DNA from 2 places in the Telluria sp. ZB2R32 genome. Region 1 is predicted to be linked to the other one. Evidence: predicted binding sites of a transcription regulator. Region 1 holds the regulator's gene; the other holds the start of a gene.

What was found. Region 1 encodes FliA, which starts transcription of late flagellar genes. Its sites were predicted from a motif close to CTAAAGTTTNNNNNNNNNNNGCCGNTA; they were not measured.
Region 2: the regulator FliA is predicted to act here: its motif matches at 1,410-1,436, upstream of AC56LG_RS01940 (flagellar protein FliT).

The regions. Positions count from the first base shown of each region.
Region 1 covers NZ_JCASIG010000002.1:113,929-129,052, forward strand. The annotation lists gene AC56LG_RS05525 (acyltransferase family protein) at 162-2,114, shown strand; gene AC56LG_RS05530 (M35 family metalloendopeptidase) at 2,439-3,560, shown strand; gene AC56LG_RS05535 (hypothetical protein) at 3,598-4,089, opposite strand; gene motD (flagellar motor protein MotD) at 4,207-4,947, opposite strand; gene AC56LG_RS05545 (flagellar motor protein) at 4,949-5,692, opposite strand; gene AC56LG_RS05550 (RNA polymerase sigma factor FliA) at 5,674-6,402, opposite strand; gene AC56LG_RS05555 (MinD/ParA family ATP-binding protein) at 6,418-7,239, opposite strand; gene flhF (flagellar biosynthesis GTPase FlhF) at 7,232-8,692, opposite strand; gene rfbC (dTDP-4-dehydrorhamnose 3,5-epimerase) at 8,847-9,398, opposite strand; gene rfbD (dTDP-4-dehydrorhamnose reductase) at 9,454-10,347, opposite strand; gene flhA (flagellar biosynthesis protein FlhA) at 10,507-12,615, opposite strand; gene flhB (flagellar biosynthesis protein FlhB) at 12,628-13,797, opposite strand; gene AC56LG_RS05585 (hypothetical protein) at 14,100-14,345, shown strand; gene AC56LG_RS05590 (MraY family glycosyltransferase) at 14,552-15,124, opposite strand, start outside.
Region 2 covers NZ_JCASIG010000001.1:434,803-449,926, reverse strand. The annotation lists gene AC56LG_RS01945 (tetratricopeptide repeat protein) at 1-824, opposite strand, end outside; gene AC56LG_RS01940 (flagellar protein FliT) at 1,079-1,360, opposite strand; gene AC56LG_RS01935 (M1 family metallopeptidase) at 1,687-4,341, shown strand; gene AC56LG_RS01930 (M13 family metallopeptidase) at 4,376-6,436, shown strand; gene AC56LG_RS01925 (class I SAM-dependent methyltransferase) at 6,441-7,139, shown strand; gene AC56LG_RS01920 (CsbD family protein) at 7,136-7,309, shown strand; gene AC56LG_RS01915 (AI-2E family transporter) at 7,477-8,595, opposite strand; gene AC56LG_RS01910 (CsbD family protein) at 8,790-8,969, shown strand; gene AC56LG_RS01905 (right-handed parallel beta-helix repeat-containing protein) at 9,061-10,254, opposite strand; gene AC56LG_RS01900 (S9 family peptidase) at 10,599-12,818, opposite strand; gene AC56LG_RS01895 (hypothetical protein) at 12,966-13,511, shown strand; gene AC56LG_RS01890 (MATE family efflux transporter) at 13,495-14,910, opposite strand; gene AC56LG_RS01885 (DnaJ C-terminal domain-containing protein) at 15,061-15,124, shown strand, end outside.

The DNA of each region.
Region 1 (15,124 bases):
ACGCAGGCCCTTCCGCGGGCCTGTCGGCCCGCTGTTCGCTTTTTTTTTGCGCGTTAAAACTGTACGGTTGGCGAGACAAGCAGCATCGTTGTTTAGCTACAACTGCTTTGGTTCTACGAAACGTTCCATTGTAGAATGCGCGAAACTTTTGCGGACCCATAATGAATCAACCGAAGCACGTCGCCTACCGGCCCGACATCGACGGTATGCGTGCAATCGCCGTACTGAGCGTTGTCTTTTTCCACATCGACAAATCGCTGGTACCTGGAGGATTTGCCGGCGTCGACATCTTCTTCGTGATTTCGGGTTATCTCATTACCCTTCTTATCTACGGCCAGATGTCGGCCGGCACCTTCAGCTTTTCCGACTTCTACAAGCGCAGGATCAATCGCATTGCACCGGCGCTTTTCGTTTTGATAGCGATCGTATCGGCGATCAGTCTGTTCATTCTTTCTCCTGCCGATCTGGTAAGGATGTTCAAAAGCGCCATCTATTCGAGCCTTGGTGTATCCAACGTGTTTTTCTGGCGTGAATATGGCAGTTACTTCTCGTCCGGAATCGACGAAGCGCCGCTTCTGCATACCTGGTCATTGTCGGTAGAAGAACAGTTCTACGTTGTCTGGCCGCTGCTATTGCTGGTGATTGCCCGCCTGCGGCCTGCGTACAGGAATAGCATGATCGGCATCGGCATCGTCGCCGCCATCGTCCTGTCTGAATTCGGAACCCGGAATGCGGCGTCGGCATCCTATTACCTGCTTCCCACCCGCTTCTTCGAACTCTTCATCGGCGGCGCCCTCGCCATTTTCTTTTTCTATCGAAAAGCGCCGCCAGGCCTGCGCACCTCGCATGTGCTCGGCGCGGCAGGGCTTCTGCTCACGTTCGGCAGTCTGTATTTATTGAACGAAAAATCTTCCTTCCCCGGATTGAATGCGCTCTACCCATGCCTGGGCGCCGCTTTTCTGATCGCGGCTGGAGAAAATGCAGGTTCGTTCACCGCCCGGCTCCTGGCTGTGAAGCCGCTGGTATTGGTTGGATTGATTTCTTATTCCCTCTATCTGTGGCACTGGCCGCTGATTGCGTTTATACATTACCTCGGCATTCGCATCGACATGCTTACCGGTACGCTCCTCTTCCTGCTGGCGATTTGCCTGGGCTGGGCATCATGGCGGTTCGTGGAACGTCCGTTCCGGCAATCGGGCGGGAAAATGCAATTCGGGGCTGTCGTTGGTTATCGCTATCTTGCCCCGGTTGCGGCCGTTGCCCTTGCTTTCGTCGGCGTGGCGCACACCGGGGGCGTGCCGGGCAGATTCGACGCCCGCGTTCCCAAGTATGAACAGATCATTGCCACTGCCCCGAACGAGCTGCGGCCGGACTGCCATTCCTCGGCATTCAATTACGATCGCAAGCCAGCGGCGTCGTGCCTCCTCGGCACCCCCGGCAAGGCGGCCGATGCCCTGCTCATTGGCGACTCCTATGGAAATCACTTTACCGGCATGGTGGACATCCTGGCAAAAAACGACCGGATTTCAGTGATGGACTACACCATGGACGGATGCCTGCCGGTGAAAGGCATGGGCTTCGGTGCGCAGGACTCGTATGCGCAGAAATGCAAGGCCAGAAATGCGTTCATCTACAACCACATTTCATTGAGCAAATACAAGCATGTCATCCTGGCCGGTTCATGGCACTCCCTTCGCACCGCGGGCGAACTCGCCGATGTAAAAAAAGGCTTGAATGACTCGGTCGCTGCCATTATTGCCGCAGGTGCAAAGCCAATTATTATTCTTGCAAACGAAGGTACCGAAAACGCCAACTGTCCGGTACGCCGCCTGTTGAACGGAAGTATAAAAAACTGCGACAGAAAACAGGAGCCGAACCGGATGTGGGACACGCTGTTTGCGGAACTGAAAGCGAACTTCCCGGTGCTGCATTTCGTCGATCCAAACCAGGCCATTTGCAGCAACGGCCTTTGTCACGCCATGCTGGGCGATATCCCCCTGTACCGGGACGCGGGACATCTGAACGATGTCGGATCGCGGGCGATCGGAAACGTGCTGGTTGAAAAGCGCATGCACATCGTTGGACCACAGGATTTCCTGTCGGCGCAACATTAAAGCCCGTGGGCGGTGCGCCCAATGACGCTCGGCTCACGCCCGGCGGCGAAGCACAGGGCCAGCGCCATATAACTAGTTCAACGCCCGTCAATACGCGCTAGCATGAAAGGAATATGAAATCCAGCGGCGCACAAACAAACTGCAACATTGTTACTTTTTCGCAAACGGATGCCACACACGATCCGAATTGCATTGCTGTCAGCTCATGAATTCGCCAGTATGGGGGTGGGTTTTCTCTGATCGACGTCAGATCTCATGCGAAAAACCCATCAAAAGAATGGCCGAACAATCGGCCACGACAAACAACATACGGAGAAGTTACACATGAGCTCGAACAGCATCTGGAAGTCGGCATTCGGTATCGCAGCCCTGACCCTCGCCGCCGCCGCGCAGGCAGGGTCGAACGGCGTGAAGGTGGACGTGGCCCTGGACAAGGCGGCGCTCGGCCCGAGCGACGACGTGTACGTGAAGGTCACCATCACCAACACCTCGGCCACCCCGCAGTATGTGCTCAAGGCGCGCACGCCGTTCGAGGGCCTGTCGGCGCCGCTGTTCGAGGTCACCCGCGACGGCGCGCCGGTCGCCTATACCGGCGCCCTGATCAAGCGCGCCAAGCCGACCCAGGCCGACTATTACCTGCTCAAGCCGGGCGCCTCGCACACGACCAGGGTCGAGCTGTCGTCGCTGTACGACATGAGCGTCAGCGGCGACTATGCGATTGCCTACCGCACCGCCTCTCCGGACCTGTTCCTGGCCAACGACAAGGGCGCCACCGCGGCCCGTGCCGTAGCGGACAAGGCAGCCGCCCGCGACATCGGCGAACTGCAGTCGCAAGCGGCGCAGGTGTACATCGAAGGCCGCCTGCCGCGCGGCGCCGAGTCGCCCATCATGCAGGCGCTCAAGCAAGGTAATGCCGGCGGCGGCATGGCGACCACGCAAGGCCTGAGCTATGCGTCGTGCACCGCCTCGCAGCAGAGCACGATCGCCTCGGCCATCGCAGCCGCCAAAACGATGAGCAATAGCTCGGTCACCTACATGGCGAAGACGAGCATGGGTCCGCGCTATACGAAATGGTTCGGCACCGTGAACTCGTCGCGCGTGGCGACCGTCAAGGCGAATTACGGCAAGATCAAGAACGCCTTCGATAACCAGAACGTGGTGGTCGACTGCAGCTGCAAGGACAGCTACTACGCCTACGTGTACCCGACCCAGCCGTACCGCATCTACGTGTGCAACGCGTTCTGGACGGCGCCGATGAGCGGCACCGATTCGAAGGGCGGCACCCTGGTGCATGAGATGAGCCACTTCGACATCATCGCCAACACCGACGACAACGTGTACGGCCAGAGCGGCGCCGCCAGCCTGGCGATCAGCAATCCGGCCGCGGCAGTGAAGAACGCCGATAACCACGAGTACTTTGCCGAAAATACGCCGGCGCTGAACTAACACGGCAGGCCAAAGGTCCCGGCACGCCGGGACCTTTTTATTTCAGGGTGGCGATAAAGGAGACGGGCCGCGCGGGAAATTCCAGCGGCTTGTCGAGCTGTTTCACGTCCGCCAGCACCAGACCGTTGTAGCCGATGTTGTAGTTGTGGCGGCCCTTGGCGAAGGCATAGGCGTTGGTAATGTCGATCGTATTCGTCAGCATCTTGCCGGGTGCCAGCGGCTGGTAATCGGCGGCGGTGAGCGCGGCGCGCTTGACCATCTTGCCGGTGTAGGCGATCGGTTTGCCGCCGGCGTCGCGCAAGTCGAAGCGCGCGCCCGTGAGTTCGCTTCCCGCCGCCAGCTCGCGCGGCAGCCAGACCGTGGTCTTGCCCTGGTTGGTGAACGTCATTTCCACCAGCACCTTGCCCGGTGGCGTTTTGAGGTCCATGCTGTGTTTCACGCTCACGGTCGGTTCTCCGGCAGCGCCCGCAAGCGCGGGCAGGAGGCTCGCCGCGCCCAAGGCGGCCAGCAGGATGATTCTGCGCTGCATACTTAGCTCCATATGGTTGTGTCGCTCATTGTGCGGGCGCAGGCCGAAAAAACCAAGAGTGACGGCCGCATCGTCACGGATGAAACAATATTTCATCCATGCGGTCAAAATGAAATTTTATTTCGCCCCATCCGGCACGGTGGCCAGAATGGTCACCGTCACCCGGCGGTTACGTGCCCTGCCCGCCTCATCCGTATTCGGCGCCACCGGCTGGTTCGCCGCATGCCCGACCGCCGTCAGGCGCCCCGCTGCCACGCCGCTGTCGATGAACAGGCGCACCACGCTGCTGGCGCGCACGGTCGATAATTCCCAGTTCGACGGATATAGCGGATTGGCAATCGGCAGGTTGTCGGTATGCCCTTCGACTTCGATCGCATACGGCTCGCCGCGCAGCAAGGTGGCGACCGAGCCGAGGGTGGCGCGCGCCTCGCCGCCGAGCGCGGCCTGCCCTTCCTCGAACAGGACTTTCGCATTGATCTCGACCGTCACTCCGCGCCCGGTCTGGCTCACGCGCACCTGCCCGTTCTGGACCAGCGGCGCCAGCGAGGCGCTCAGGTCGCGCGCCAGGGTATTTAACCGTTCGCGCTCGCGCCGCGCCGCGTCCGCGCGCTTGCGTGCGATCAGGTTCGTCAGGGGAAGTTGCTCGACGGTCGAGCTGGCCTGCGGCGTGTCCGGGCGTCCGCCAAAGGCGTCGCCCAGCGCATCCGATAGCGTCTTGTACTTGCCGGTGTTGACCACCGAAATCGCGTACATGACCACAAAAAAGGCAAACAGCAGCGTGATGAAGTCGGCGTAGGAGATCAGCCAGCGCTCGTGGCTGTCGCGGTCTTCCGCTTCGTCATAACGCTTTCTCGCCATCTCAGCGTTTCACCAGCAGGCTGGCGACGCGCTCCTCGACCACGCGCGCATGGTTGCCGCTGGCGATGTCGTGGAACACTTCGATCAGGATGTCGTATTGCGCGACCTGGTCGGCAACGATGGCTTTCAGCTTGTTCGCAACCGGCAGGAAGAACAGGTTGGCCAGCCCGACCCCGTACACGGTCGAGACAAAGGCCACGGCAATGCCGGAACCCAGGCGCGACGGATCGGACAGGTTTTCCATCACGTGGATCAGGCCGAGTACAGCGCCCAGGATGCCGATCGTCGGCGCATAGCCGGCGGCCGACTCCCACACGCGCGCGGCCTGGCGCTCGGCGAATTCGAAGGCGGTCACTTCCATCTCGAGCAGCCCGCGGATTTTCTCGGGCGCGATGCCGTCGACCACCAGGCGCAAGCCCTTCTGCACGAACAGGTCCTTGTTTCCCATGTACTGCTCGAGCGCGAGCAAGCCGTCGCGGCGCGCGGTATGGCTCCACAGTGCAATCTCGCGCGACAGCGGCTGGCGCCGGTTTTTGGGCGGGAAAAATACCCAGCGCAGCATGCGCATGCCGCGTGTAAACGTGCGCGCTTCGGATTGCAGCAGCACGGCGCCGAAAGTGCCGACCACGACGATGGCGAATGCCGCCGGCTGGATCAGGGAAGCGAAACGGCCGCCGTCGAGCGTGTGTCCGACCAGCAGACCGGCCAGGGCCAGGGCCAGGCCGATCAGGCTGGCGAAGTCCACAGTTTTTCCTTGAGCGAAGCACGCATGCGCGCCACGGCTTGCGTATGCAGTTGCGACACGCGCGATTCGGACACGCCAAGCACGGCGCCGATTTCCTTCAGGTTCAGCTCTTCTTCGTAATACAGGCCCATCAGGATCTTCTCGCGCGGCGGCAAGGCGTCGATGGCGGCGATCACGGCCGAGCGGAAGTCGGTGTCGAGCAGCGCGCGCAGCGGGTCGTCTTCATCCACCGCATAGCGGTCGAGGAAGCTGTCGTTGCCGTCTTCGTCGTGGAAATCTTCGTAGTACACCAGTTGGTGGCCGCCGCCTTCGAACAGCATTTCCTGGTACTCGGCCAGCGGCACGTCGAGCGACTTCGCCACTTCGAGCTCGCTGGGCGGACGCCCCAGTTGCTGCTGCAGCTTGGTCATCGCCGTCTCGACCTTCTTCATGGTCGAGCGCGTGCTGCGCGGCATCCAGTCGTTGCTGCGCAGCTCGTCGACCATGGCCCCGCGGATGCGCAGCACGGCATAGGTCTCGAACTGGGCGCCGTGGTTGTCTTCGTAGCGGTTGATGGCATCGAGCAGGCCCATCATGCCGGCCTGGATCAGGTCGTCCACCTCGACCGACGGCGGCAGCTTCGCTTTCATCTGATGGGCGAGGCGCTTCACGAGCGGGGCGTGCTCGGTGAGCAGGTGGTTCTTGTCGGCTTTTCCTTTGACGGTATACATGCTTGTTCTTTTTTCTCAGGAACCAAAATGCGCGCCGCCGCGCGTCATGCCGGACAGTGCAAAACGCCCGGCCAGCTGGCGAAAGGCCACCGAGGCCCCGGCCAGCGGAAAGGCATCGACCACCGAACGTCCAAGACGCGCGGCGCGGTGCAGGTATTCGTCCGCCGGCACCGAGCCCATCGAACTCAACGTTACTGCAAGGTAACGGCTTGCTGCCGCCGACATATTATCGTAAACCACTTTCGCCTCTGCCTCGCTTGCGCCCGTGACCAGCACGCCGAACGGACGGCGGCCCAGCGCCTGCGCCAGGCGTTTAATGAGGCCATAGGCGTTGGTGATCGAGGTGGCGCCGGTCGAGACCTGGACCACGATTTCGGAATCGGCCAGCAGCGGCACCGCAAAGCCGCCGTCGCCATCGACTTCGCCATCGACGATGACGATGCCGCCCTGCTTTTTCACCAGCACGTCGAAGGCCTTGGACAGGCGGCGCGCTTCGTCGGCATCCACCGCCGCCTGGCCGTCGCGCGCCAGCAGCGCCACATTGAAACCCTGGGGCGCGGTCTGCACCACCTGGTTCAGCGCGCATTCCTGGCGCGCCACCTGCAGCAGGCTGGCGTGGCGTTCCATCTCCAGGCGGCGGGCGACGCCATAGTCGCGCCGGCAAGCATCGACGATCAGGACATCGTTGCCGGCCTGGGCCAGCGAGGCGCCCAGGTTGACCAGCATCGCGCCCTTGTCGTCGCTCGGGGTGGCGGATAAAAACGTGACGATGCGTGGCTTGGGGCCGGCCAGCATGCGGCGCAGGCCTTCGGCCTGGTCGAAATCGAAACTAGACAAAGCGCACCTCGCGCAGGCTCTCGTCCTTGTGCACGTTGCCGGTGCCGGCCATCATCAGCGGCAGGTCGGCATCATCCAATTGATTGGCGCCGTCGCGGCGGCTGCGGAAGGCGCGGTCGACCAGCAGCGCGCGGTCGGCCAGGTGCAGGTCTTCCGGCACGCGCTGGCCATTCGAGATGTAATGCAGGTTCAGCTTCTGGCGGATGATCACGTCGAGCACGTTGCCGATCGACGCCGCTTCGTCCATCTTGGTCATGATGCAGCCGTGCAGGCCGCTGCCCTGGTAGGCGCGCACGACTTCGGCCAGGGTTTCGTTGGTCGAGGTGGCGTTCAGGCACAGCAGGCGTTTCACGTCGGCGCCGGCGCCGGCCAGCATGGCCACCTGTTCGGTGACCATCTGGTCGCGCTGCGACATGCCGATGGTGTCGATCAGCACGGTGTGCTTGTTCTTGAGTTCTTTCAGGGCGATGCGCAGGTCGGCTTCATCCTTCACCGAGTGCACCATCACGCCCAGGATCTTGCCGTAGATACGCAGTTGTTCGTGGCCGCCGATACGGTAGGCGTCGGTGGTGATCAGCGCCAGCTTTTCCGGGCCGTGGCGCATCACGCAGCGCGCGGCCAGCTTGGCGGTGGTGGTGGTCTTGCCGACGCCGGTCGGGCCGACCAGGGCGAACACGCCGCCCTTGTCGAGCAGCGTGTCTTCGTCGGCCATCGTGGTCAGGTTGCGCGCCAGCACGGTCTTGATCCAGCGCATCGCCTCGGCGGCATCCTTGTTCGCCGGCATCTTGTCGATCAGGTAGCGCGACAGCGACGCCGAGAAACCGGCGGCCAGCATTTCGCGCAGCACGACCGCCTTTTGCGGCTCGCGCGCTTGCGTGCCGCCCCAGGACAGCTCGGCCAGTTGCGATTCCATCATGCCGCGCATGGCGCGCAGTTCGCTCATCATGCCGCTCATCTCTTGCGCAGCCGATTCCTTGGCCTGGGAGATCGCGGCCGACATCATCGCGGTCATGGCGGCCATGTCGAAGGCCGGCTCCGGCTGCGGGGCGCGGCGGTTGGCGTAGCTGTGTTCGGCTGCGAATTCCGGCTCGGGTTGCGGCGCGCGGCGGCTCGCAAACATCGGCTCAGGGGCGAATTCCGGCTCAGGCTGCGGTGCACGACGGCTGGCGTAGATCTGTTCCGGCGTGGCGGCGGGCGCGGCGGCGCGACGGTTGACGAAGGCCGGCGCTTCCGGCTCGAAGGCGTTCAGGTCCAGGCGCGGCTGCGGCTGGGCCATGGCGGAATCCGGCGCCGGGGCGGCCAGGGAAGCGACGTCGTCGTTGTCGAGCGCCAGGATTTCGACGACGCCGTCGACGGGACGGTTCGAGAGGATGACGGCATCAGGGCCGAGCGCATCGCGCACCTTGCGCAAGGCTTCCCGGGATGTTGCCGCTGTAAATTTCTTCACATTCATCTTATTCTCCGCACTGCGCTATTCGATGGTGACCGGCGCGCACGAGGCCGGTCTATGGGATAGATTATTGACGATGCCGCAGAGCAAGCATCGGCGGAAAAGGATGGGGAAAGTGCGTTAATTCGATTTAGATGCGATCGGCACCCCCGCCTGCCTAGGCAAACGTCTCGACCAGGTGCAAGGGCTGCGCATGCGCATCCTTGTCCGCCAGCCGCGGTGCGAACCCGATCGGCCACACGATGCCCACGGCCGGATCGTTCCATTGCAGGATCCGCTCGAACTGCGGATGCCAGTAATCGGTCGTCTTGTACAGGCACTGTGCGCGCGCGCCGAGGACCGCGAACCCGTGCGCAAAGCCCGGCGGTATCCACATCTGGCGGCGATTCTCGGCACTCAACACCTCACCCACCCAGCGCCCGAACGTCGGCGAAGAGCGCCGCAAATCGACGGCGACATCGAACACGGCGCCTTCGATCACGCGAATCAGCTTACCCTGCGGACGCTCGACCTGGTAATGCATGCCGCGCAGGACGCCTTCTTGCGACAGGCTGTGATTGTCCTGCACGAACGGCGTGTCGATGCCGGTGGCGGCGGCGAAGTCCTGCGCGTTGAAGCTCTCGAGGAAGAAGCCGCGGCTGTCCTCGAAAGCCTGGGGAACGATCACCAGCACGTCCGAAATGGCGGTCGGGGTAACGCTCAGCCGCATACATGCCTCGTTTCGGTTAGCGAAGAGGTAATGGCGTAGTCGCCGTTCAGCGGCATCATGGTTCGCTTTCGAATATCTGTTGCAGTACCTGCATGACGCCCTCCTCCCACGGCGGCAGGCGCAGTCCGAAGGTCGAACGAAAGAGCGTGGTATCGAGGCGCGAATTGCGTGGGCGCCGTGCCGGCGTCGGATAGGCATCCGTTCCGATCGCCCGGATCGCATCCGGGCCTGCCTTCAAGGATTGTCCCGCGGCCTCGGCCGCGCGCAGCACGAAGCGCGCATAGTCATACCAGGTGGTGCTGCCGGCCGCGGCGACATGATACGTGCCGAACGCCATTGCCGGCGCCTGGCGGTAGTGCCGCAGCAGGTCGGCGCAGATGTCCGCCAGCAGCGCGGCCGACGTGGGTGCGCCGTACTGGTCGGCCACGATCGCGAACGCGGCGCGCTCCCTGGCCAGGCGCAGCACGGTTTTGGCGAAATTGCTTCCATGCGCGCCAAGCACCCAGCTCGTGCGCAGGATGAGGTGGCGCGCGCAGGCGCCGGCCAACGCGCGTTCACCCTGCAGCTTGCTGAGCCCATAGACATTCCCCGGCTGCGGCAGGTCGCGCTCGGTGTAGGGCTGATCCTGCGCGCCGCTGAACACGTAGTCGGTCGAAAAATGCAGCACCAATGCATCGAGGCGCGCAGCCTCCTCGCCAAGGATGCGCGGCGCCTCGGCATTCACGCCGAACGCCGCCGCGCGGTCGGACTCCGCCTTGTCGACGGCCGTGCAGGCGGCGGCATTGACGATCACGTCGGGGCGCAGCGCGCGCACCAGGCGACGCAAGGCCTCGGTGTCCGCCAGGTCGAGCTCGTTGCGCTCCGGTGCGACCAGCGCGCCAAGCGGTGCAAGTGCGCGCTGCAATTCATGCCCGACTTGTCCGTTTTTTCCTGTAAGAAGGATTTTCATGCCGTCCTCAGGTTACAACAAGGGGCAGGTGCCGGTAACGATGCGTCGGCCCGGCTGTACACATATCATCCACGACTCCTGAAGACCGCCGCGCCGGATATCGGAACGCTCCGCGCAGGCAATCGAGGATTATACGTGGTGCTCCTGCTCACCCAGGCGTCAACCCGCGCCGACCAGGCTGGTCACCCGGATCGTCTTGGTCTCCGGAATCTCCGAATGCGACAACACCTTCAGGTTCGGCAGCGCCCGGCGCAGGAAGCGCGACAGCAGGACGCGCAGCGGACCCGGCACCAGCAGCACCGGCGTGTGCCCCATCGCTTCCTGCTGCTGCGCCGCATTGTGCGCCTGCTGGGCGATGGTGTCGGCCAGGCCCGGCTCGATGCCGGTACCGTCGCCGCCGGCGCCCAGTGCTTGCATCAGCAGCCGCTCGAGGCGGTTGTCGAGGGTCATTACCGACAATTCGTTGGTCCCTGGGAACAGCTGCTGCACGATCGCGCGGCCGAGCGCCACCCGCACCACCGCCGTCAGGTCGCTCGGGTCTTGCGTACCGTTCGAGTGCTCGGACAGGGTCTCGATGATGGTGCGCATGTCGCGGATGTGCACGCCTTCGATCAACAGGTTCTGCAACACCTTCTGCAGCGTCGACAGCGACACCACCTTCGGCACCAGGTCTTCGACCAGCTTCGGCGTGTCCTTGCCCAGGTGATCCAGCAGCGCCTGCACCTCCATGCGGCCCAGCAATTCCGATGCATGCGTCGTGATCAGGTGGTTCAGGTGCGTCGCCACCACGGTGCCGGCGTCGACCACCGTATAGCCCAGGTTCTGTGCTTCGTCGCGCATGCCGCCTTCGATCCACACGGCCGGCAAGCCAAAGGCCGGATCGGTCGTCGCCTGGCCCGGCAACGTGCCGCTGGCCATGCCCGGGTTGATCGCCAGGAACTGGCCGTTGATCGCTTCGCCGGTGCCGACTTCCACGCCTTTTAATGTGATGCGGTAGGCCGACGGTTTCAGTTCCAGGTTGTCGCGGATGTGGACCGGCGGCGCCAGGAAGCCGACTTCCTGGGCGAATTTCTTGCGGATGCCCTTGATGCGCTTGAGCAGTTCGCCGCCCTGGGTCTTGTCGACCAGCGGAATCAGGCGGTAGCCCACTTCCAGGCCGAGGGTGTCGACCGGCATGATGTCCTGCCAGGTCGCCTCTTCCGCCTCGCTGGATGCCGCCTGCTGCGCGCCGGCCGCCGCATCGCTGGCGGCCGCTTCCGCTTCGCGCTGGGGTGCGTTTTTCGCACGCTTGGCCAGCAGGTAGCCGCTGCCGCCGAGCACGCCGCCCAGCAACAAGAACACCAGGTTCGGCATGCCCGGGATCAGGCCCATGCCGGCGATGATGCCGCCGGTGATGTACAGCACTTCGGGTTTGGCGAACAGCTGGCCGATCATCTGGCCGCCGATGTCCTGCTCGTTGGCCACGCGCGAAACGACCATACCGGCCGCGATCGAGATGATCAGCGATGGAATCTGCGCCACCAGGCCGTCGCCGATGGCCAGCAGCGTATAGGTTTCGGCTGCCTTGCCGACCGCCATGTCGTGCTGCACCACACCGACGATCAGGCCGCCGATGACGTTGATCAGCGTGACCATGATGCCGGCGACGGCATCGCCCTTGACGTATTTCGAGGCACCGTCCATGGCGCCGTAGAATTCGGCTTCCTGCGATACCTCGGTACGGCGCTTGCGCGCTTCCGGCTCGCTGATCATGCCGGCGTTCAGGTCGGCGTCGATCGCCATCTGTTTACCAGGCATCGCGTCCAGCGCGAAACGGGCGCCGACTTCGGCGATACGGCCCGCGCCCTTGGTGACGACGGTGAAGTTGATGATGGTGAGAATGACGAACACGACGATACCGACCGTGTAGTTGCCGCCGATCAGGAAGTGACCGAAGGCTTCGATCACTTTACCGGCTGCAGCGCCGCCGGTGTGGCCTTCGGTCAGGACGATACGGGTCGAGGCGACGTTGAGCGCCAGGCGCAGCATGGTCGACACCAGCAGGATCGCCGGGAAGGCCATGAAGTCGAGCGGCTTGACCGTGTACAGCGCGGTCAGCAGCACGATCACCGACAGCGCGATGTTAAAACTGAAGAACAGGTCGAGGATGAAGGCCGGCAGCGGCAGGATCATCATCGCCAGCAGCAGGATGATCAGGATCGGCGCGGCCAGGGCATTGCCCTTGGCGCCAACCGCTCCCATCCAGCCCGGCATTCTCAAACTATTCATTCAGCGGCTCCGTTATACGTTATCGGGTTTTTGTTTCACTTGCGATGCCGGGTTCAGCGGGTCCATCTCCGGCGGCACCTGCAACTTGGTCGGACGGTCCGGATAATGGCCGCCGGCCTTGCTGTAATTGCGCAGCTGGAAGACGTAGGCCAGCACTTCGGCCACCGCCGAGTACAGCTTCTCGGGAATTTCGTCGTCGATCTCGGTGTGCTTCCAGAGGGCACGGGCCAGGGCCGGCGCTTCCAGCAAGGCCACCTTGTTCTCGCGCGCCAGCTCGCGGATCTTGGCCGCCACTTCGTCGGCGCCCTTGGCGACCACGCGCGGCGCGCCGCCCTGCCCGTCCGTGTACTTCAGCGCCACCGCATAGTGGGTCGGGTTGGTGACCACGACGTCTGCAGTAGGCACATTCTGCATCATGCGGTTGCGCGCCATTTGCCGCTGCATCTGGCGAATCTTCCCTTTAATCTGAGGATTGCCGTCCGATTCCTTCGATTCCTGGATCATTTCCTGGCGCGTCATCTTCAGTTTGTTGTTGTAGTGCCAAAGCTGGTACGGCGCGTCGATCAGGGCCACCACGCCGAGCGAGCCGACGATGAACAGAAAGGCGTGCGCCATCAGGTCGGCCACGTGCCCGGTGCCCGACCCCAGCGGCTCGACGGCCAGCCCGAGTACGGCTTCCTTCTGGCTCATGACCACCACCCAGGCGACCGCGCCGACCAGCACCGTCTTGGCGATGGCTTTCAGCAGCTCGATCAGGGCGTTTACGGAAAACATGTTGCCGATCCCGCTGATCGGGTTCAGCTTGCCGAAGTTCGGCATGAAGGCCTTGGAACTGAAATTGAAACCGCCGATGGCCAGCGGCGCGGCCAAGGCGACCAGCATGATGGCAAACGCCAGCGGCAGGCAGGCCAGCATCACGCCGCCGACGTCGGCGGCGATGCGTTCGATCAGGACGTTCGGATTGTAGATTTGTGCGCGGTCGAGCGTCAGGCCGGAGGCCAGCGCGTCCGACAGGCGGCCGGCCAGGCTGCCGCCGGTGATCCAGAGGCCGGCGCCGGCGGTCATCAGGACGGCAAAGGTGGCGAGCTCGCGCGAGCGGGGAACGTCGCCGTCTTCGCGCGCCTTTTCCAGTCTTCTGGGGCTTGCGTCTTCTGTCTTTTCCGCGTCGCTGTCTTCGGCCATGCCATGCTCCTCTGCTGAGAGGAGACATTATCGCTGGAGTTGCCCTGCGGCCATATGGGGATTAGCCGGGCAAATACCTGCCTGTTCGTTCCCGGACAGCTTTGCAACATGATCAAAAAATAAAGAATCGCGCACGGTTGAATCTTGAACACCTAAGCGGCGGAATTCATGTATCGTGAGTATAGATAAACCACATTTATTGATTTACCGCAAATTCTATAAGAATGTAACGAACCCTGCGCTAGCCGTGCTAGACTCTATTTTGAACAGGGAAACAAATTTTTGGCGACTTGGAGGTCAATATGAAATTAAGAATGCCAAAACGCCCTCTGCAAAATCCCGACCCGACGATCGCCGCGCTGACCCAGTATTGCGACCGCATCGATCGCGCCGTCCCCCATCTGCGCACCCTCTTCCTGGTTGCCGGCCTGCTTGCCGCTGCATTGCAGGCAGGCATGATCGCTGACTACTTGTTTGGTGCAGGCCTGCTACTGCACTGGGCCATCTGGTTCCAGCGCTGGTGGACCAACGCCGATTGGCGCAACTGATTCACCGCGCTTTTTCCGCAGCAGCCTGCAAGGGCGCCATTCGCGCCTCCGATACCTGATCCTGATCGATTGATTAGCCGACGTTACGCACGCCGCTTGCCGCGGCATCGTCGATAGACATCGATTGCGCCGGTGATGCCGCGCCACCCGACGTGGCAGGCGCAAAGTAAAACGCCGCCTGATGCGGCGGCGTTCGAAGGAATGGTTCAGCTGACGGTACTGACGTCGTCGACTTCGACGGCGTCCATCATTGCCGGGCGGCGCGTGCGCACGCTCCAGCGTCCGCGCACGACGCGGCCATAGGCGGCCACGTAGAGTGCCAGTTGCATTGCAACGATCAGGATCGCGCTCGATACCGAATGTCCCAGGAACACGCTGCCGGCGATGCAGAGCGCGACCACCGGGCTGATGAACCAGACGACACCCGCATTGCGCTTCCACGAGCGGGCCGGATCGCGACGAATATGCTTGAACACTACGCGACGAAACACGAGCGTATGCAGGTGCAAGGCATCCGGGGCGCCAGGGCTGACATTCTGGATGAAGCGGCGGCGATAAATACTGAAGAGCACCTCGATAATCGGATAAGCGCATACGCCAAGCACTTGCCAGGCATTGATTTCGGCATGGCGCACCAGCAGCAGCACAGCCATTTCGGCCACCCAGAAACCCAGGAAATAAGCACCGCCGTCACCCAGGAACAATTTGCCCGCCGGGTAATTCAACAGGAAAAAGCCGCATGCCGCGCCACCGCTCAGGGCGGCCAGGGTCATGACGAA
Region 2 (15,124 bases), on a different contig from region 1:
GGCTGGTCGCCAGCCGCCGCCTGGTTGGCCTCGTCTGCGCCGCGCCGCGCCAGCATGCGCAGCGCCGCGGCCGCCACCGTGTTGTGCGCTACACCCAGGCCGTCGCGGTACATCCGTGCAAGTTCGCCCCAGGCATGACGATAGCCCTGGCTCGCAGCCAGTTCGAACCAGTAGCGCGCCTGCCTGTCATCGCGGGCGGCGCCTGCGCCGTAAAGGCAGGCTAACCCGAGGTTGAACTGGGCGGTCGGATTTCCCCCCATGGCCGCACGCCTGATCCATTGGTTGCCGAGCGCGGCATTGCGCACGACGCCTTTGCCGCGCAAGTAGAGCATGCCCAGGTTATTCTGGGCATCGGCATTGCCGCGCTCGGCCGCCTTGCGGTACCAGACCAGCGCCCGGTCGACGTCGGGCGGGTCAAGTTGGGACGCGTAGATGCGCCCCAACAGAAACTGGGCATCGAGCACCCCTTTTTCGGCGAACGGCGTCGCCAGTGCGAGCGCGTGCGCCACGTCGCGCCGCGGCGACTGCGCGAGATACAGCTTCGCCAGGTCCAGCTTGACGTCGGCATGGCCCCCTTCGACGACACGCGACAGCCAATCGATTGCCGTGTCGTAGTCTTGCGGCACGCCAAGACCCTGGGCGTATGCCGTGCCCAGCTTGCGCTGGGCGAATACGCTGCCCTGGCTGGCGGCCCGGCTGAACCAGCGCACGGCCTGTTGCGCATCCGCCTTCACGCCTTGGCCGACCGCGTAGCACCAGCCCAGCAATTCCTGCGCCTTGATGTCGTCCTGCGCGGCCCGCGCGCTGAGGTCGGCAATACGCATGCCGTCGCAGGAGGCGCCGGCGCTTCCTGCGGCAACCGCTCTGCCGATGAGGCATATCCATAAAAAGAATACGCCTAGATAGTGCTTCATCAAATCTTCCCCCAAGCAATGTGATATGCGCCGGCGCCGCCATGAAGAAGTCAATGTAGCGGGCGCCTTGCTGGAGACGCTTGCGTGCCCGCAAAGTGTCCGCAAAGGATGAGGACGAAAAAAAAGCGCCCGCAGGCGCTTTTTTCGGAGAGGAGAAGAGCGGCTCAGTGCGTGCGCAGCGCGCGGTCCAGTTGGCCCATCCATGGTTCGGTCACGTCGCGCACGGCGCGGTCATTGGCCATGATCTGTTTCAGCAGGTCGATCTTGCGCAGGCGCTTGGCGCCATCCAGGGCCGGTACGCCGGTCGCCGCTGCGCCGGCCTGGGCCGCGCATTGCGCCTGCAAGCTGTCGAACCCGTTCCAGTCGCCCGATTGTGCCGCCGCCGCCATCTTGCCCGTCAGGCCGGCAATATTTTCATACATCGAGAGAACGTCGTTGGAGGTCATGTTGACACCGCTGCAATTTTTTTCGGCCGGATTCCCGGTTGTCTTCCTTTTACGGCAGAGCCCGGTCGAACTTTAGGGTTGTTTGCAAAAATAATTGAAAATTTTTCTCAACAGCTTGGCAACTGCACTGACAACTGCGTTGGCAACTGCGCGTGGCGGCAGGATTGTGCAGTCCAGCGCCTCTTTTTGCCGTCTGTCGCATTCCAGACCAGCCAGGCGAGCGCTTTCTGTACAGTGCGAACTGGGTCGCTGCGCCAGGCGCGGCGTATCGAGCACAGAAACACACCACATAGAAAACACATAAAAAGAAAGCGAGAGAGGGAACCATGAGACATCCACGCGCATCCCGCGCCACCCCCGCCCTGGCCCTGGCATTGACCCTGGCGTTCAGCACCACCACCGCTCCCGCCCAGGCCGAAGCCCCGTTTTCGTTCGCCGCCACGCCCGGCAAGCTGCCGAAAGACGTCATCCCGCTGCTGTACGACGCCCATCTGGTACCCGACATCAAGGCCGACACCTTCCGCGGCACCCAGCGTGTCGAGATCGAGGTGCTGCGGCCGACGGCGCGCATCGTCCTGAATGCCGCCAACCTGGGCATCGAGCGCGCGTCCCTGTCTGGCCGCGGGATGGCCGAACGCATGCTGGCGCCGATTCTCGACGACAAGCAGGAAACGCTCACTTTTGAACTCGGCGCGCCGCTGGCGCCTGGACGCTACGTGCTGGCGCTGGCATTCACCGGCCAGATCAACCGCGAAGGACGCGGCCTGTTCCAGGTGGGCTACAAAGCCGACGGCGCCGACAGGAAATTGATCGCCACCACGATGGAGCCGTCCGATGCCCGGCGCATGCTGCCGACCTGGGACGAGCCGGCATTCCGGGCAAAGTTCAAGCTCACCGTCGACGTCCCCGCCAGCTTCAAGGCCTATTCGAACACCCCGGTCGAGAAGCAGGAAAAGCTCGCCGGCGGCATGCAGCGCTTCGCCTTCGCGCCGACCCCGAAGATGCCGAGTTACCTGGTGGTGCTGGTGGCGGGCGAAATGGAGCGCGTGGCGGCGCGCCAGGACGGCGTCGAGATCGGCGTCGTCACCACCGCCGGCAAGCTCGGCTCGACCGCTTTCGCGCTGCAAGCCACCAAGGACCTGCTGCGCTACTACAACAATTACTTCGGCGTGCCGTATCCGCTGGCCAAGCTCGACCAGATCGCGATCCCCGGCGGCTTTAATGGTGCGATGGAAAACTGGGGCGGCATCGTCTACAACGAATCGACGCTCTTGTACGATCCGAAAAAGAGCCCGGAAAACGTCAAGAAACTCACCTTCGAAGTCAACGCCCACGAGGTGGCGCACCAGTGGTTCGGCAACCTGGTCACCATGGCCTGGTGGGACAACCTGTGGCTGAACGAAGGGTTTGCTTCCTGGATGGCGTCCAAGGCCACCGAACATTTTCATCCGGAATGGCGCCCCTACCTGGACGGCATCGCCGAGCGCGAGGGCGTACTGAATCTTGATGCGCGCAAGACCACGCACCCGATCCAGACCCGCATCGACAACGAAGAGCAGGCCGCCGGCGCCTTCGATTCCATCACTTATGTAAAAGGGCAGGGCTTCCTGCGCATGCTCGAAGCCTATGTCGGCGAGGACCCGTTCCGCAAGGGTATCCGTGCCTATATGGCGAAGCACCAGTATTCGAACACAACCACGGCAGATTTGTGGGCGGCGATCGAAAAGGCATCGGGCAAGCCGGTCAGTAAACTCGCCGGCGACTGGACCACCCAGCCGGGTTACCCCCTGATTTCGGTGAGCCAGGCCTGCGTCGACGGCAAGCGCCAGGTCACCTTGTCGCAGGAACAGTACCGCCTCGACGAGCCGGCGCCTGAAAACCGGTTATGGAGCGTGCCGCTGCAGGTCGGTACCGTCAATGGCAAGGCCTGGTACACGCTGCTGGCCAACCGCAGCACCACGATCACGCAGGGCGGTTGCGAAGGTACGCTGGTAGTCGACCCGCACAGCGTCGGCTTTTTCCGCATCCAGTACGACCGCGCCAGCTTCGACGCGCTGGCGGCAAACGCGGCGCGGCTACCGGACCCGACCCGCCTGAAACTCCTGACCGATACCTGGAGCCTGGTGGCCGCGGGGCGCATGCAGCTCGACGCCTACATGGCGCTGGTGGCCAAGTACGGCGACGAGCCGCGCCTGGCGGTATGGCAATCGATCCTGGGCAATCTCGGCACGCTCGACAATCTCGCGCGCGGCGAACCGGAGCAGGCGCCGATCCGGCGCTTCGTGATCGGCTTCGTGCGGCCGCGCTTTGCGCAGCTGGGCTGGGAGCCGAAGGCGGGCGAAGCGGCCGAAGAGCGTCAATTGCGCGCGCTGTTGGCGTTGAGCCTGGCGCGCGCCGGCGACGAAGGCGCGATTCAAGAGGCGCGCCAGCGCTTCGCGCGTTACCAGGCCGACCCGGCATCGGTCAGCCCGGAAATGCTCGACTTCGTCGTCAGCACGGTCGGCCGCTATGCCGACGGCGCCACTTATGCCGCCCTCGGCAAGCAGGTGGCCGCCGCCCGCACCGACGAGGAACGCAACCGTTTTGGCGGCGCGATGACGCTGGTGCAGGATCCGGCGCTGGCGGCCAGCGCGCTGAGCATGGCGGTATCGCCCGAGATCCCGGCCAACCTGTCGACCATGATCGTCTCGAGCATCGGCCGCGAGCATCCCGACCAGGCCTGGGAATTCGCGGTCGCCCATCGCGACGCCCTGCTCAAGAGTGCCGACGCCGTCGGCCGCAACCGCGCGCTCGCCTCGGTCGTGGCGGGATCGTCTGATGCGCGTCATGCGGATATGATGGAGCAGTATGTGGGCCAGAACTTCGGGCCGGACGCGCTGGTCGAAGCTCGTCGGGTCGGAAATGGCATTCGCGTGCGCGCGGCGCAAAAGGCGCGCCTGCTGCCGCAGGTGCGCGCCGCATTGCAGGCGCAGCAACAATAAAATAATAATCATCGAAAATAAACCAAGGAAAAGCATGAAGACTCGTTGGACCCCTGCCAAGACCGCCATCGTCCTCGCCCTGTGCGCGGGTAACTTTGCCACCTCCGGATTTGCCGCTGCCCAGACCGGCGTTGCGCCTGCTGAAAAGCCCGCCGCCACGAAAAGTCCCGCCATGACGGTGCTGCCGGGCGAAGACTTCTTCACCTATGCCAACGGCGACTGGCTCGCCAAGACCGAGATCCCGGCCGACCGCGGTTCCTGGAGCGCGATGGGCGCGCTGGCCGAAGACACGAATACCCGCATCGCCAAGATGATCGAGGACGTCGGCGCGGATAAAAATGCCAGCGCCGAGGCGCGCAAGGTGGCCGATTTCTACGCCTCCTACATGGACGAGGCCGGCATCGAAAAACGCGGCCTGGCGCCGATCAAGCCGATGCTGGCGAGCATCGCCGCCATCAAGGACAAAGCGGCGCTGGTGCGCGCGCTCGGCGGCTCGATCCGCGCCGACGTCGACCCGCTGAACTCGACCAATTTCTTCACCGAGAATTTGTTCGGCCTGTGGGTCGCGCAGGGGCTGACCGAGCCGTCGCGCAACCTGCCTTACCTGCTGCAGGGCGGCCTCGGTTTGCCGGACCGCGCCTACTACCTGGAAAACAATGCGCGCATGGCCGAGCTGCGCACCAAGTACCAGCAGCACATTGCCGCCATGCTCAAACTGGCCGGCATGGACAAGAGCGACGAACGCGCCGCGCGCGTGTTCGAACTCGAGCTGGCGCTGGCGCAGACCCATGCCACACGCGAGGATTCGGCCAACATCCAGAAGTCGAACAATGTCTGGACCGCCAAGGAATTCGCCACGAAAGCCCCCGGCGTCGACTGGAAGGAGTTCTTCAAGGCGGCGGGCCTCGACAAGCAGGAACGCTTCCAGGTCTATCACCCGACTGCCATCACCGGCGCAGCCCGGCTGCTGGCCGATGCCGACGTCGCCACCTGGCGCGACTACCTGGCCTTCCACAAGCTGAACCAGTATGCCAGCCTGCTGCCGAAGGCCATTTCCGACCAGCGCTTCGAGTTCACCGGCAAGACGCTGTCCGGCACGCCCCAGCAGTCGGCACGCTGGAAGCGCGCCCTGGGCGCCACCAACAATGCCATGGACGAAGCGGTCGGCAAGATCTATGTCGCCAAATACTTCCCCGCCGAGAACAAGGCACGCGTGCAGGCGATGGTGGCGAACATCATCGACGCCTTCAGCCGCCGCATCGAGAAGCTGGAATGGATGGCGCCGGCCACGCGCGCCCAGGCCCAGGCCAAGGTGAAGGGGATGTACGTCGGCATCGGTTATCCGGAGAAATGGAAATCGTACGAGGGCCTGAACATCGTCGCCGGCGATGCCTTCGGCAACACGGTGCGTGCCGAGGAGTTCCACTACAAGCAAGAGCTGGCCAAGCTGGGCCGCAAACCCGAGCGCACCGAGTGGGCCATGCCGCCGCAGCTGGTGAATGCCGTCAACCTGCCGCTGCAGAATGCGATGAACTTCCCGGCCGCGATCCTGCAGCCGCCGTTCTTCGACCCGAAAGGGTCGGACGCCGCCAACTATGGCGCGATCGGTTCCATCATCGGCCACGAGATCAGCCACAGCTTCGACGACCAGGGCGCCCAGTTCGACGCCCAGGGCCGCCTGCGCGACTGGTGGACGAAAGAAGACCTGGCGCACTTCAAGACAGCCTCGAACAAACTGGTCGAACAATACGGCGCCTATAAACCGTTCCCGGACCTGGCGGTGAATGGCCAGCTGACGCTGAGCGAAAACCTGGCCGACCTGGCCGGTGTGGCGGCGGCCTACGATGCCTTCAAGACGACACCGTCCGGCAAGACGCCTGAGGCAGACCGCCAGTTCTTCACCGGCTTCGCCCAGGGCTGGCGCAGCAAGGCGCGCGAAGCCTCGCTGCGCCGTGCCGTCATGACCGACGGTCACGCCCCATCCCAGTACCGTACCTATATCGTGCGCAACCTGGATGCCTGGTACACGGCCTTCGACGTCAAGCCGGGGCAGGCGCTGTACCTGGCGCCGCAGGACCGGGTGAAGATCTGGTAAATCGATGAGCGACGACCTCGACAGCATCTCGCGGCGCACCCTCGCGCATTACGAACGTAACGCGCAGGGTTTTTTTGCCGGCACCATCGACCATGACGTCAGCCAGAACGTGACGGCGCTGCTCGACGCGATCGAGGCGCCGGCGCCGTTCACGCTGCTCGACCTCGGCTGCGGCCCGGGGCGCGACCTGAAAACTTTTACCGGTCTCGGGCACCGCGCCATCGGCCTCGACGGCGCTGCCGAATTCGCGGCCATGGCACGCGCGTACAGCGGCTGCGAGGTCTGGCACCAGGATTTTTTGCACCTGGACTTGCCGCCGGCGTTGTTCGACGGCGTGTTCGCGAATGCCTCGCTCTTCCACGTGCCGTCGGCGGCGCTGCCAGGGGTGCTGGCGGCGTTGTACGGCACGCTGAAACACGGTGGCGTGCTGTTCAGCTCGAATCCGCGCGGCCACAACGAGGAGGGCTGGAACGGCGCGCGCTATGGCAGCTACCACGATTACCCGGCCTGGGAGCGTTACCTGGTGGCGGCGGGATTCGTTCCGCTGCACCATTACTACCGGCCACCGGGCGTGCCGCGCGAACAGCAGCCGTGGCTGGCCAGTCTTTGGCGCAAGCCTCGCAATGTTATTCAGCGAACAGAGTTGGGGGCGAATCCGGTCCAGGATGGGGCTTCGATTCCAACCGAAGAGGACTCATCATGAACGAGGACCAAATCAAGGGCAAGGCCAAGGACATTGGCGGCAAGATCCAGGAAAAGGTCGGCGAAGCCGTCGGCAGCCGCCAGCAGCAGTCCGAAGGGTTGTCGAACCAGGCTGAAGGCAAAGTGCAGGAGAAGGTGGGTGACGTGAAGGATATCGTCAAGGGAAGCTGATTCTTTCAGCCACAAATAACGAAGCCGCGACGTGTCGCGGCTTTTTGTTATCGGGTGGCGGTGCATTCAGGATTTGATCGAAGCCACCTTATCACCGCATGGACTCCCGAGTCCATGCGGTGGTACGCGATACTCGCGTACCGCTTAACGCGCCGGTAACCGCACACTTACTTCTCGGTTTCCTCCACCTTGTCGCCGAGCACATCCTCCACATACAGCATCTGCACCAGCACCTTCAAGGCGGCCGCCAGCGGGGTCGCCAGCGCCACCCCGGCAAAGCCGAACAGCGTCCCGAACACCAGCTGCATGACAATCGTCAGCGCCGGCGGCAGGTCGACCGCACGCGACTCGATCAGCGGTTGCAGCAGGTAACCCTCGACCAGTTGCACGCCCGCGAACAGCAGCACCGTGTACAGCGCCAGATCCGGGCTGATCGAGAACGCAATCAGCACCGCCGGCACGCCGGCCATGATCGGCCCCAGGTAGGGCACGAAATCGAGCAAACCGGCAATGATGCCGAGGATCAGCGCCAGCGGCACGCCCAATACCGACAAGCCGATCGAGGTCACGGTGCCGACGATCAGCATCGACACCGACTTGCCCAGCAGCCAGCTCGCCAGCGTATGACCGATCTTTTGCAGCACCTGGCGTGCCCGCCCGCGCTTCGATTGCGGCACCAGCTTGATCGCGCCGCTCGTGTACAGGTGCGGCGAGGCGGCGAAATAAATGCCGACGAACAGGATGATGACGACATTGCCGATCGCGCCCAGCACGCCGGTGAAGAACAGCCCGGCATTCGGCACCATCGACGACATCTGCTTGACGATCTGCTCCGGCGGCGGCAGGCCGGACAAGGCTTTTTTGAGCAGCGGGTGTTCGTTGACGGCGCTTTGCAGTTGCTGCAGCGACTTCGGCACCGCTTCGGCGAGTTTGGTCGACTGTTCGGAAATCTGCGGCGCCATCGCCCAGCCGCCCAGGCCGATCGCCGCGAACAGCAGCACGACCACCAGCGCCAGCGACCACTGCCGCTTGAGCTTGATCCGGTGGGCGAGCCGGTCCGACAGTTCGTACAGCAGCACCGCACACAGGATGCAGGCGAACACCAGCAGCAGGGCGTCGGCGGCGAACCAGATGGCGGCCAGGCCGAGGATGAAGAGCACGCTGATGCCGTCGACCAGGGCGGTGCGTTTCATCAGGCTGCGTTGCGGCGCTGAAGTGCCGGGCGCGTCCGCAGCAGTGTCGTCGGCGGGCCGGGCAGGGGAGTGGGCAGGGGAAGGCTCGCGCATAATCGGTTCCATTAACAAAACAATAATTAAACATTATCATTTGTTAAACCGAAACGGCGCATGGGTGGACGGATCCGACCCGCTGAACATATTGTCGAGCTATGTGAACGGCCGCACGGAACGCGGCGGCGAGCGGGCGTAATCTGTACCCATCGCGTCGTCATCCGACCACGCAATCACCGAAGGAGATCATCATGAACAAGGACCAAGTCGAAGGCAAACTGCAAGACATCGGCGGCAAGATTCAGGAAGAAGCCGGCAAGCTGGTCGGCAACACCGAGCAGGAAGCCAAGGGCCTGAAGAACCAGGTCGAAGGCAAGACCCAGGAAAAATTCGGCGACGTGAAAGAAAAGCTGAACGACGCCACCCGTTGATTCCCGCGCCGCCTGGCGCGTGAGCGATAAAAAAAGGCCCCGGCGTCGCAACACCGGGGCCTTTTCACATCCACGGCGAGGGCCGTGAAGCTTACTGGACTTCGTAGGCGCCGATATCGATCGCGCCGCGGGCGCTACGGGTGTTGCTCGAGGCCAGGTGCTTGTAGTGCGAAGTTGCCTTCAGCGACAGGCCGCCCGACGAGTTGCCCGGCGCCGAACCGGCGTTGATGATCAGCGCGTTGGCCAGCGGCGTCAGGTTGTAGCCGAGGCGGTCGACGAAACCGATGGCCAGCGACTGGAAGTTGGTCTTCTTGACTGCCGTCGTCTGGTTGGTCATCGCGCCGTAGCCGCTGAACAGGTTGTTGATCAGCTTGGCCGGGGTGGCGGCGTTCTTGACCACCACGAAGGTGCCGCGCGAGCTTTCGTCGTTGACGAAGGTGTTGTTCACCACGTACAGGTCGGTCTTGCGGTCACCCACGCCTTCTTCGCCATACGACACCAGGATCGGATTGTTCGACGAGGTCGGCTGCATGATCACGTTGCCGGTGATGTAGGTGGTGCCGCCGTTCGGCACGTTGATCTCGTAGCTCGGCCGGCCGGATGCGGTGCTGCCGGTTTCGCCCGTACGCAGGCTCGAAAAGCGGTTGTAGGCAATGGTGTTGTACAACGCGCGCGTCTTGAGGTTGTGGCCGACGTTGGCGTCGTGCGAGTAGTTGAAGCGGAAGGTCAGCTTGGCGACCTTGCCGATGTAGATGTTGTGGCTGTAGCCGTCGCCATGGCCGTTGTGGCCGAACTCGTTGTTTTCCAGGATCACGGTGCTGGCGGTGTTCTGGCCGCTCAGGATGCCGTTCTGGTTATCGTGCAGGAACGAATTGCGCAGCGTGAAGTTGGTGCCTTCGAGGCGCAGGGCGGCGCCGTTCTTGTCCGGCACGCGCGAGCCCAGCATTTCGACATTGTCGATCACGATATCGCTGCCGACCACGACCCAGGTGCCTTTGCCGAGCGCATTCCTGCCGGCGGCATCGATCACCGGACGGCCGTTGACGCCGCGGATGGTCAGCTTGCTCTTGTAGATGGCGCAGACGTCACCCGAATAGGTGCCGCCCTGGATTTCGATCACGTCACTCGCCTTGGAAGCGGCGAATGCCTGGCATGGGGTAGCGTAGGTCTTGCCCGGGCCAACCGTCAGGGTGGCGGCCGAGGCCGGTACAGCGATGGCAGCGCCGGCGATCAGAAGGGCGACTGCGGAGGTAACGCGCGTTGCGTTGATACGGGTAGCTAACATTTGAGAAATATCCTCTGGTTCGGGATTTGTCGAGTTTGTCTCGAGATCAGGAACATGAAGAATACCGTGAGGAATTAATTCTGTGGCGACACAATTTGTTACAAGAATTAGCTTTTTATAACTTCTTAAGACACAGTTCCCCTAGGAAAAACGATGCATTGGAGGGCAAATGTATCGCTAAAAAATATTTGTATAGCGTTGCGTAAACGCGACGTGCACTGTTGACTTTTTGTTGAGTTGTCAGAAATTTTGTGACATTCAGGGCAACTGATGAGCGAAACGACAATAAAAAAACCGGAACCTTCATATGGAAGTTCCGGTTTTTAAACAAGCAAGGTCAGTGCTTACTTCGCTGCTGTCCCGCCCAGGTTCTTCTTGAAGAAGCCTTCGATCAAGCCATACACGTGGCGCTGGCTGGCGCGGCCCGAGATGCCGTGCTTGGCGCCCGGGTAGGTCATCAGGTCGAACTGCACGTTGCGTTTGACCAGTTCGTCGATCAGGCGCGTGCTGTTGGTGAACAGCACGTTGTCGTCGGCCATGCCATGTACCAGCAGCAGCGGCGACTTCAACCCGTCCAGGTGCGCGAACACGCCGCTGCGCTCGTAGGCTGCCGGGTCCGACTTCGGCGTGGCGCCCACGAACTGCTCGGTGTAGTGGGTGTCGTACAGCGCCCAGTCGGTGACCGGCGCCACCGACACGCCCATCGCGATCTTGTCCGAGGCGGCCGCCAGCAGGCGCAGCGTCATGTAGCCGCCGTAGCTCCAGCCGAACACGCCGACGCGTTTCGCGTCGACAAAGCTCTGCTGCGCCAGCCAGTCGATACCGGTGACCTGGTCTTCGACTTCGTTCTTGCCAAGGTTGTTATAGATGACGTCGGTGAACGCGCGCTCACGGCGGCTCGAACCGCGGTTGTCCAGCGTGAACACCACGAAGCCCTGCTGCGCCATGTACTGGTTGAAGTAATTGCCCCAGGTACGGGTCACGCGCTGCGAGTGCGGGCCGCCGTAGGTGAACAGGAAGACCGGATATTTTTTCGCCGGGTCGAAATCGGCCGGCTTGATCATCGAGTAGTGCAGGGTCTGGCCATCCTTGGCGGCAATGGTGCCGTATTCGGTCGGCAGCAGGTCCGGCAGGTATTTGGCGAACGGGTGGTTCGCGTTCAGCTCGTTCTTTTCCAGCCATTGCACCATCGCGCCGTCGGCCTTGCGGATCGACACTTGCGGCGGCGTGCGTGGGCTCGAATAGGTGTCGACAAAGATCTTGCCATTGCCGGCGAATGCCGCTTCGTGCCAGCCGTCGCCGCTGGTGATGCGCGCCGGCTTGCCGGCGGTGCTGCCGTTCAGGGCCAGGGCGTAGGTCTGCTTGTCGATGACGGCGTCCTTGTTCGACGATACATAGACCTTGCCGGCGGCCTCATCCACGGCGAGGACGTTGTCGATGCCCCATTCCCCGCTCGAGATCGGGTTCAGCAGCTTGCCGTTCAGGTCGTACAGATACAGGTGGTTGCGGCCGCTGCGTTCCGACGCCCAGATAAATGCCTGGCGGTTTTTCAGGAAGCGCAGGTCATTGTGGATGCTGACCCAGGTCTTCGAAGTTTCCGTCAACAGGTTGCGCTGCGCCAGCGTGGCCACGTCGACCGCCACCAGGTCGAGGCGCTTCTGGTCGCGCGTCTGGCGCTGGTAGACCAGGGTCTTGCTGTCCGCGCTCCAGTCGGCACGGACCAGGTAGATGTCCTTTTCGGCGCCGAGGTCGACCTTGCGCGCGGCGCCCGTTTCCGGCGAGACGATGAACAGGTCCACCAGCACGTTCGGATCGCCCGCGGCAGGGTAGTGCTGGTCGATCACTTCGGTGCGGTCGGCAAAGATCTCGAAGCGGCGCACGACCGGCACCGGCGCTTCGTCGTAGCGTTTATAGGCAATGGCAGAGTCGTCCGGCGCCCAGTAGTAACCGGTGTGCTGGTCCATTTCTTCCTGGGCCACGAACTCGGCTTCGGCGTTGTGCACGGTGCCCTTGCCGTCCTGGGTCAACTGGCGCTCGGCGCCGGTCTTCAGGTCGATCACGACCAGGTTCTGGTTGCGCACGAAGGAGACGTAGCGCCCCTTCGGCGAAATCTTTGGATCGAGCACGTTACCCGACGCTACCTTGCGGGCGGCATCCGGCTTGGCGACGTCGACCAGGTACAGGTCGCCGGCGATCGGCACCAGCAATTGCTTGCCGTCCGGCGACCAGCTGTACGAAATGATGCCCGACAGGCTGGCCGTACGCGCGCGTTCGCGGCGCGCCTTTTCCTCGAGCGACAGGTTCTCGTTCGGCACCAGTTTCTTGGAGTCGACCAGGCGGCGCGTGGTCTTGTCCTTCATGTTGTATTCCCACAGGTCTTGCTGGAACTGGTTGTCGTCGCGGCCGCGCAGGAAGGTCACGCGTTCGCCGTCGGGCGACACACGCAGGGCTTTGACGCCAGGACCGGCGAGCGAGGTTTCGCCGTGAATGCGGTCGAGCGTGAGGCGTTCCGCGGAGGCGGGCGCGGCCGCAAGTGCGGCCAGGAGGCAGAGGAGAAGGCGCATTGATTGTCTCGATGAAAGTTAGCTTTATGCAACGGACGAGACGATACCAGAGTCCGGGGGTAAAAGCTGTATGTACCGTCGGTTCGACGCCACGCCAACGGCGAACTTGATAGTTATATAATTATTAATAAACTCACAAAGACAACCATGACCACATCTATCCTGCGTCTCCCCGGGGGCCTGCTTGCAGCGCTGTTCTTGAGCATGAACGCGGCGGCAACGCCCTTGAGCGCGATCGAAGGCGAATACGACCTGGTGTCGTCGACCACCGTCCCGGACGGCAACTGGAAGTTCACCAAGGGCCGCATCTCGATAACGAAATTCGACGAGCGCCATGTAACGATCCTGCACGCCTGCGAGTGGAAGAACAGTCCGAAGGAAGTGTGCAACGAGCGCTACGTGGCGCAGGGCCGGAACGGCAATATTTATCTGCAGGACATGAATACCTCGAACCAGCGCATGGCTTTCGACCCGGCGGCGCGGCGCCTGACGGTCGTCACGGAGGGCGTCAACGGCACGGTGCGGCGCGACGTCTACGCGGCCTCGAGTACGCCGCTCACCGACCGCGCGCTGGTGCGCCGCATGAAACGCGAGCGCGATGCCGTCGACGACCTGGTCGACCAGCCGCACTTCGGCCCTTACAGCAAGTGGGAGTTCGGCAAGAATCCGATCGAGGTCACGCGCCTGCAGTGAGTTGCGCCGCGTGTCGCACCTTCTGGCGCGACAGCTTTTCCATCGACCAGGTCAAGAGCACCGCGGCAATCGTCAAGCCCAGCACCAGCCCGATCCAGAAGCCGGTCGATTCCATCGGCGCACCTGGCGACCATGGGAACCAGCCCGGGGCAATGCCGAGGATATAACCCAGCGGCAAGCTAAAACCCCAGAAGGCGACCAGCTGGATGATCATCGGCGGACGCGTTACCTGGTAGCCGCGAATCGCCGAGGCGGTCGCTACCTGGGTCGCATCGGACAGCTGGAACAGCGCCGCGAACAACAGCAGGTGCACGCAGGTTTCCTGCACCGCCGGATCGGACGTGTAGGCGCGTGCGATTTCCCAGCGGAACAGGGCGATGAAGGCGGCCGACAACAGGCCGAAGGCGACCGACATGCTCACGCCCACGCGCGCCACGAATTGCGCGCGCACCGGATTGCCTTCGCCCATCGCCTGGCCGACCCGGGTCAGCAGGCCGATGCCGAAGCTGAGCGGCACCATGAATACCAGCGAAGAAAAATTCAGCGCGATCTGGTGCGCCGACACTTGCACCACGCCGAAGCGCGCCACCATCAGGCTGATCAGGCCAAAGGCGCTGACCTCGGCAAAATAGGTGACGCCGATTGGTAAGCCCAGGTGCAGCATGTGGCGGATTTCCTGCCAGTCCGGACCTTCCCAGCCGGTGAACGGATAGGTCATGCGGTAGACCGGCGAGATTTTTACCCAGATCACCATCGCAATCAGCATCAGCCACATGCCGGCCGCGGTCGACACCGCGCAGCCGACCGCCCCCATCCGCGGAAAGCCCCAGTTGCCGAACACCAGCAGCCAGTTGCTGGCCACCACGAACAGCAAGCCCATGATCGCGATGATCATGATCGGCTTGGTCTCGTTGATGCTGGTCGTGTAGCCGTACAGCGCGCGGTAGCAGGCGAAGGCCGGCATGCCGAGGCTGGTCACGTGCAGGAACAGCGCGGCGCGGTCGGCCACATGCTGGTCGAGGCCGATGTGGTCGAACAGCAGCGTGCACAGGTTGGTCGCCAGGCAGGCAATCAGGCCGATGCCCGCGCCTTTCCACAGCGCCTGGCGCACCGTGTGCGGGATCTTGTCGTAGCGCCCGCCGCCGATTTCGTGCGCGACCACGGTATTAATCGACATCATGATGCCCATCACCGTCACCAGCACGATCGACCAGACCGAGGCGCCCAGCGACACGGCGGCCAGCTCTTCCGCGCTCACGTGCCCCGTCATCGCGACGTCGGCCACGCCCATGCCCACGGTGGCCATCTGGCCGACCAGCATCGGCCAGGACAGTTTCCAGAGGGTGGCGATTTCCTGGCGGACGGGCGAGGGCGGAGCGGCGATGGTGGTCGAAGTCATGGGTGAAACCGGGTGCGGAAAGCCGTGATTTTACTGTCTTATTGCTAAGGCTGCGAATGCGCCGTGCGCACCTGCGGTGGCGTTGAAAACCGGGTGCGCAGCCATCACATACACACCAACTTCTTCATCCAACACTCCAGGAGCAAGCTCGTGGAATACAAGGACTATTACCAGACACTTGGCGTCGACAAGGGCGCCAGCGCGGACGACATCA